3 regions of the Kribbella sp. NPDC051587 genome follow, and region 1 is predicted to be linked to each of the others. Evidence: riboswitches for the same ligand, from Rfam matches in the RefSeq annotation. Region 1 holds a riboswitch; each other region holds the start of a gene.
The links. A riboswitch is a leader RNA that binds a small molecule or an ion and turns the genes downstream of it on or off. The one in region 1 is predicted to bind thiamine pyrophosphate.
Positions count from the first base shown of each region.

Region 1 (2,260 bases):
CAGTCGATGAAGTAGGCGCCCGCGTCCGGGATGTGCTCGGCGACGTGCGGCGCCACCACCAGCGTCCCGGGGTCGAACAGTCGCAGTTCTTCCGGTGAATCGAACAAAAACCTTCCCCCGCCCAGCACAAGGCAAGCAGCACAGAAATCCCCCAGATTCCTGCCTTGTCAATAACAAGAGCCCTTCGTACCCCTAGTGGCGGGTAGGGGTCAAGGCCTTGTCCGAGGCTACTGCCGCCGTTCCGCCCGCCGCGCGAGCTCCTCGCGGTCCAGCCGGTCGGCCTCCTCGGGCGTCGGCGCGGAGCCGCCGTACGCGGCCGGCAGCCACCAGGCGCCGGGCGGCTGCTCGGGGTAGGCGCGGATGGTGTCGTCGAGCATCTCGGCCATCGTCGAGCGCAGTACGGCGGTCGCCGCGACCGGATCGTCGTCCGCGGTCACTGTCATCGGCGTACCGACCGTGATGGCGATCGTGCGGTGCCGGGAGAAGTCCTTCGGATGGTCCTTGGTGAGCATCCGCTGGGTACCCCACAGGATCAGCGGAATCACCGGTACGCCGGCCTCCGCGGCCATCCGGACCGTGCCGGACTTGAACTCCTTCAGCTCGAACGACCGGCTGATCGTCGCCTCCGGGAACACTCCGACCACCTCACCGGCGCGCAGATATCGCACCGCCTCCTGGTACGACGCCTGTCCGGCCGACCGATCCACCGGAATGTGATGCAGCGACCGCATCAGCCAGCCCGAGTACTTGTTGCGGAACAGCACTTCTTTGGCCATGAACCGGACCAGTCGCTTGCTCGGCAGCGCGCCGTACCCGCCGAGGACGAAGTCGACGTAGCTGATGTGGTTCAGCGCGAGCACCGCACCGCCGGTCCGCGGCACGTTCTCCGTCCCGGCCAGCTGGAAGTTCACATCCAGCACCTTGAACGCCGTACGGGCGAAACCGATCACGGGCGGATACACAAAGTCGCGCATCGTAGGAACTCTACTAAGGTATTGCCGATAACTGGAGATCGCGGGAGCTCGCACCGAAGTGGGCTGAGAGGGCGGCTGGAGGAATCCGGCGCCGCCGACCGCCGAACCTGTCCGGGTAATTCCGGCGTAGGGAGCACAGCAAGTGACAACTATCGGCACCGTACGACCGACTGTCACCACCGGCCCGATCTCGGGCTCCGAGAAGATCTATCGCGGCGAACTGGGAGTCCCGGCGCGTCGTGTCCACCTCACCAACGGCGAGTCCTTCGACCTGTACGACACGTCCGGGCCGTACACGGACGCGTCGGCACAGATCGACGTACAGGCTGGTCTGCCCGCGCTACGGCGCGAGTGGATCGCCGGACGGACGAACCTGACCCAGCTCGCGCATGCGCGCGCCGGCACCATCACCGAGGAGATGCGGTACGTCGCGCTCCGGGAGAACATGGATCCGGAGTTCGTCCGGTCCGAGGTGGCGCGCGGCCGCGCCGTCATCCCGGTGAACCGGCGGCACCCCGAGAGCGAGCCGACCATCATCGGCAAGAAGTTCCTGGTGAAGGTGAACGCCAACATCGGCAACTCCGCCGTCAGCAGCTCGGTCGAGGAAGAGGTCGAGAAGCTCGTCTGGGCCACCCGCTGGGGCGCGGACACCGTGATGGACCTGTCCACCGGCAAGAACATCCACGAGACCCGCGAGTGGATCCTGCGGAACTCACCCGTCCCGATCGGGACGGTGCCGCTCTATCAGGCGCTGGAGAAGGTGAAGGGCGATCCGGCCGCGCTGTCCTGGGAGGTCTACCGGGACACGGTGATCGAGCAGTGCGAGCAGGGTGTCGACTACATGACCGTCCACGCCGGCGTACTGCTGCGGTATGTGCCGCTGACCGCTCGGCGGATCACGGGCATCGTCTCGCGCGGTGGTTCGATCATGGCCGCGTGGTGCCTCGCGCATCACCAGGAGTCCTTCCTGTACACGCATTTCGCCGAGCTGTGCGAGATCCTGCGCGAGTACGACGTGACGTTCTCGCTCGGTGACGGCCTGCGGCCGGGGTGTATCGCGGATGCGAACGACGAAGCCCAGTTCGCCGAACTGCGGACGCTGGGCGAGCTCACCAAGATCGCCTGGGAGCACGACGTACAGGTGATGATCGAAGGCCCGGGACACGTGCCCATGCACAAGATCGCGGAGAACGTGCGGCTCGAGGAGGAGCTCTGCGGAGAGGCGCCGTTCTACACATTGGGGCCGTTGGCAACTGATGTGGCGCCGGCGTACGACCACATCACCA
Region 1 covers NZ_JBITDE010000021.1:48,369-50,628, reverse strand. The annotation lists gene ACIA49_RS40465 (hypothetical protein) at 1-107, opposite strand, end outside; gene ACIA49_RS40460 (lysophospholipid acyltransferase family protein) at 228-974, opposite strand; TPP riboswitch at 1,005-1,124, shown strand; gene thiC (phosphomethylpyrimidine synthase ThiC) at 1,117-2,260, shown strand, end outside.

Region 2 (2,260 bases), on a different contig from region 1:
CGACCGAGATCCAGCGACGGTCGACATGACCGATCAGATTGTGCGCGGCCATCGTGGTCGAGTAGACGTTCGCGTAGGCCTCGTCGACCTCGTCCACCAGCAGCACGAACAGCGCGATCGCGCCGGCCGGCAAGGTGACGAGAGCGGTGATCACGCCTTCGCTGTCGGTCTGCAGCGTCGCCACCGCGAAGACACCCAAGGCGTAGTACAGGATCGCGGCCAGGCCGTAGCCGAGCGCGGAACCTCCGAACGCGGCCTTGTTGGTCTTCGAGTGCCGCGTGTAGTCCGCGGCCAGCGGAGCGAACGAGACGACACCCGCGGCGGCCAGGTCGACGGCCGGCCAGAAGCCGAACACGCCGTCCTGCGGGAGACCGTGCACCGGCTTGCTCAGCACCTGAACAAATAGGTAGACCGAGGCAATCAAAACCAGCCAGACCATGAACTTGCGCAGGACTTTCACGCTGCCCAGCGGCCGGACCGCCATCGTGGTGGCGATGATTCCGGCCAGGACGACGAACAGCCAGCGCCAGCGTTCACTCGTCACCGCGACCGCGGCCTGCGCGATCACGATGATCTCCATCGTGGCCCAGCCGATGTTCTGCGCGATGTTCAGGACGGTCGGGGCCATCGACCCGCGACGGCCGAAGATGCCGCGCAGCGCGGTCATCGCCGGTGCTCCGGTCTGCGAGCCGAAGACGGCCGCGCCGCCGAGCACCAGCGCACCCATCCCGCACCCGACGACCACGGCCAGCAGGCCCTGCCACAACGACCCCGTGTACGCCGCGACGAGCGCGCCGGTGACCGGGCCGAACAGGGAGATGCCGAAGTTTCCCCAGAGGGTGAACTGATCGAGGAACCCGAGAGTCCTCGGTGCGTCCGTGGTGAGGACGAGCGGTGCCTCGGTGGTGGCAGGACGAATTGCAGTGTCAGTCATCGCGATCCCTACGCCGGCATTACCCGGTCAGGTTCAGGCGGTCGGCGACCCGGATTGTCTCGTCGCCCTCTCAGCCCGCATTCGGCGCGAGCTCCCGCAGAGGTTTGCTACCGCGTCAACGATACTGCGTCAGCCAGTTGGCCGCGCGGCGGCTGCTCGGTGGATGAGCGCGGCCACCTCCGGGCCGTTGGTCAGCACCGGCATGTGCGCGCCGGTGGACAGGGTCCGCGCCTCACCATGGGTCAGCGCGGCCAGCCTGCTCGCGAAGTCGGCTGACGACAGGTGGTCGTGCTGCGAGCGGATGATCACTACTGGTGCTTTGACCCGGGTGATCACTGCGGCCAGGTCGTGCTTGCGGCAGGCGGCCGCGGCCCGGGCGATCGTCGGCATGCCGGTCCGCGCGTACTGCGGGGCGAGGACTGGGATGAGCTTTGGCGACTCCGGGGCGGCGGACTCCAGCCAGCGCATGCCTAGGTCCAGCCAACTGGAGGCCTTGGTGTCACCGCTCGGAGCGATCAGCACCAGCGCGTGAACCAGCTCGGGGTGTGCGACGGCCAGCTCCACTGCGATCTGTGCGCCGGCGGAGTGCCCGACGAGCACCGAACGCTCGCGCACCTTCCGCTCCAGGATCGCGGCGAGAGCCTCGGGGTGCAGGTCCTCACGCTCGCCCGCAGGTTCGCCGTACCCGGGGAGTGTGACGACGTTGTAGGGCAGGGAGAGGTGCTCGACGGTCGGTGCATACGACTCGACGCCCAGTCCGAGGCCTGGGACGAGTACGACGGGGGTGCTCACTCCCAGGGCGGACGGCCGGGCGCGGACCGGACCACGGTGTCGTAGTCCGGCTTGAGCTCGCGGTAGCCGAGGAAGAGGCCGACTGCGAGGAGCAGCAGTCCGAACCCACCCCACCCGTACGCGGTCGGCAGCCGGTCGAGAGTGGAGTCAACGGACCCCAGACCGGTCGTCAGCACCATGATCAGCCAGATGAGCAGCGGGACGAGCGAGGCGGCGACCACTACACCGCCGATGATCTCGGACAGCTCCGGCTGCCGATTGAGCTTGCGGCGAGCCAGCACGTCACGCGCCCACAGCGCCAAGGCCGCCACACCGACCAGAACGATCAGCAGCTGACCGAGAGCGTCGATGACGTCGGTGCGCAGCGGGTGATTGAGCGGAGAGCCCGGTGCCTGGGTGATCTCCCGGATCGAGACCCGCTGGATCGAGATCACCATCAGTCCGTAGATCGCCGCGATCAGGGTGGCCAGCAGGACCACCTTGGCCGCCCGTGGGTCCCGGTCGGCGAAAGGCTCCTTACGCCCGTACGTCGGG
Region 2 covers NZ_JBITDE010000010.1:38,598-40,857, forward strand. The annotation lists gene ACIA49_RS29705 (purine-cytosine permease family protein) at 1-934, opposite strand, end outside; TPP riboswitch at 922-1,042, opposite strand; gene ACIA49_RS29710 (alpha/beta fold hydrolase) at 1,064-1,726, opposite strand; gene ACIA49_RS29715 (hypothetical protein) at 1,723-2,260, opposite strand, start outside.
Region 2: another riboswitch for thiamine pyrophosphate. It lies ahead of ACIA49_RS29705 (purine-cytosine permease family protein); the one in region 1 lies ahead of thiC (phosphomethylpyrimidine synthase ThiC).

Region 3 (2,260 bases), on a different contig from region 1:
CGCAGCTCGACGAAGGCCGCACCACCGGACAGTTCGTCGTACCGATCAAGGACGACAAACTCCGCGAGAAGGCCGAGACGTTCACCGTGGTCATCGCGGCCGCGGACGGCGCCGTACTGAAGGTCCCGTATCGGGTGACCGGCACCATCCGCGACAACGACTAGCTCAGCCTGACGTGGGCAATCCGGTGGTCGGCGATGAGGCCAGCGCGGAGTGCCAGCGGCGGGGGACCCGACCGGCCAGCCGGGCGTTGCGGCCGGCGGTGACGGCGTCGCGCATGGCGGCTGCCATCAGGGCCGGCTTCTCGGCGCGGGTGACCGGGGTTGCCAACATGACCGCGGCACAGCCGAGCTCCATCGCCAGCGCGGCGTCGCTCGCCGTACCGATGCCGGCGTCGACGATGACCGGGACGTTCGCCGCCTCGGCGATCAGCGCGATGTTGTGCGGGTTGCGGATGCCGAGGGCGGAGCCGATCGGCGCGGCCAACGGCATCACGGCCGCACAACCGGCCTGCTCGAGACGGCGAGCCAGGATCGGGTCGTCGTTGGTGTAGGGGAGCACGGTGAAGCCGTCGGCGACCAGGGTCTCCACGGCGTCCAGCAGCTCGAACGGATCGGGCAGCAACAGGTGGTCGTCGGCAACGACCTCGACCTTGATCAGGTCGGTCCCGAGCGCCTCACGCGCCAGCCGCGCGGTCAGCACGGCCTCCGCCGCGGTGTGACAGCCGGCCGTGTTCGGCAGGATCTCGATGCCGTGCCGCTTCAGCACATCGAGCACCGAACCCTCGTGCCCGGTCCCCAGCCGGCGCATCGCGACCGTGGTCAACTGGGTGCCAGAGGCAATCAATGCCTCTTCCATCACTTCCAGGTTGGCCGAACCGCCGGTTCCCATGATGAGTCGCGAGGAATACGTGCGGCCGCCCAGCTCGAAGGGGTCGTCCATCTCAGCCTCCCTGGACCGCGCCGACGATCTCGACCCGGTCACCCGCCGTCAGGATCGTGGCGGCCCACTCGTCGCGGGTCAGCACACTCTGGTTCACCGCGACCGCGATCCCGGTCTGCCGATCCGACATCTCCCGGACCAGCTCCGCGACCGACATCCCCGGTCCGCTGGTGGTCGCCGTACCGTTCACCCACACAGCGTGCTCAGCCGGCAACTCGTCGTACTGGGTCATGCGTCCTCCCTCCGTCGGAATTACCCGATTCAGGTTCAGCGGTCGGCGACGCCCTCTCTGTCGCCCTCTCAGCCCACTCCGGTGCGAGCTCCCGCGGTCTGCGTTCGACTTTAGTTCCCTGTCAGCAAAGTGGCCAACTCTGTCGGCCTGTAGAGCACTTGCTTGCCGGCTCGCTGCGGTTCGACCAGGCCGGTACGGCGGAGCAGCTGGAGGTGCTGACTGACCGCTGACGGGGTGACTTGGAGCTCGGCGGCGACATCGGTGGTGGTGCGCGGGTGGGTGAGGAGCTGCAGGATGCGGGCGCGCGCCGTACCGATGAGTTGAGCGAGGTCTTGTGGGGTGGGCGGGTCGACGACCGTCCAGAGGTTGGCCTGGCCGCGCGGTGGGTAGCCGAGGAACGGTTCGGCGCCGGGGTCGTACGGGATGACGGCGTGTGGGCCGAACAGGGTCGGCTGCAGGACCAGGCCGCGGCCGGCGACCTTCTCCGAGCGGCTGTTGAGGCTCACCTTGTCGACCTTCAGAAGCCCTTGGCTGTAAGAGATTGCGGGGCCGAGCTCGTTGAGCATCGCGCCCGTGCCTTGCTGGGTGAGGACGTGACCGCGGTAGGTGATGTCGGCGGACAGGATGGTTCGCATCCGGTTCCAGTACGGCGCCATCACCGTCTGCCAGTAGTCGTCGAGCGCTCGGGTCACCTTCGCTGGTGTCAGCCCTGGGGGCAGCTCGCCGTTCACTGCTGCGAGCTGCCTCTCGAACGTGTCCTGATCGACTTTGCCTATGAGCTGGAGTTCATCAGCGAACTGGGTGAGCGGGGAGGTCGGCCTGGGCGTCAGGAAATCCGGGCTGCCCATCGTGTCGTTGACCAGGCAGCTCAGGACCGTCCAGTCCAGGTCGGTCAGGAGCGGTTGGACCGCGCGCACCCACGGCAGCTGCAACGGAAACCGACCGGGGTCCCGCAGCGCCCGCAGACTCAGCACAGTCTCCGCTGCAGGCGACAGCGCGAACCGGACCTCCTCCAGGTCCCTGGACGTCAGTTCATAGGTCAGCACACCCTCATTACATCCCGCTACTCACAGCCGATGCCGTCGT
Region 3 covers NZ_JBITDE010000019.1:51,672-53,931, reverse strand. The annotation lists gene ACIA49_RS39500 (Calx-beta domain-containing protein) at 1-164, shown strand, start outside; gene ACIA49_RS39495 (thiazole synthase) at 166-942, opposite strand; gene thiS (sulfur carrier protein ThiS) at 944-1,174, opposite strand; TPP riboswitch at 1,164-1,279, opposite strand; gene ACIA49_RS39485 (DUF5937 family protein) at 1,285-2,220, opposite strand; gene ACIA49_RS39480 (G5 domain-containing protein) at 2,238-2,260, opposite strand, start outside.
Region 3: another riboswitch for thiamine pyrophosphate. It lies ahead of thiS (sulfur carrier protein ThiS); the one in region 1 lies ahead of thiC (phosphomethylpyrimidine synthase ThiC).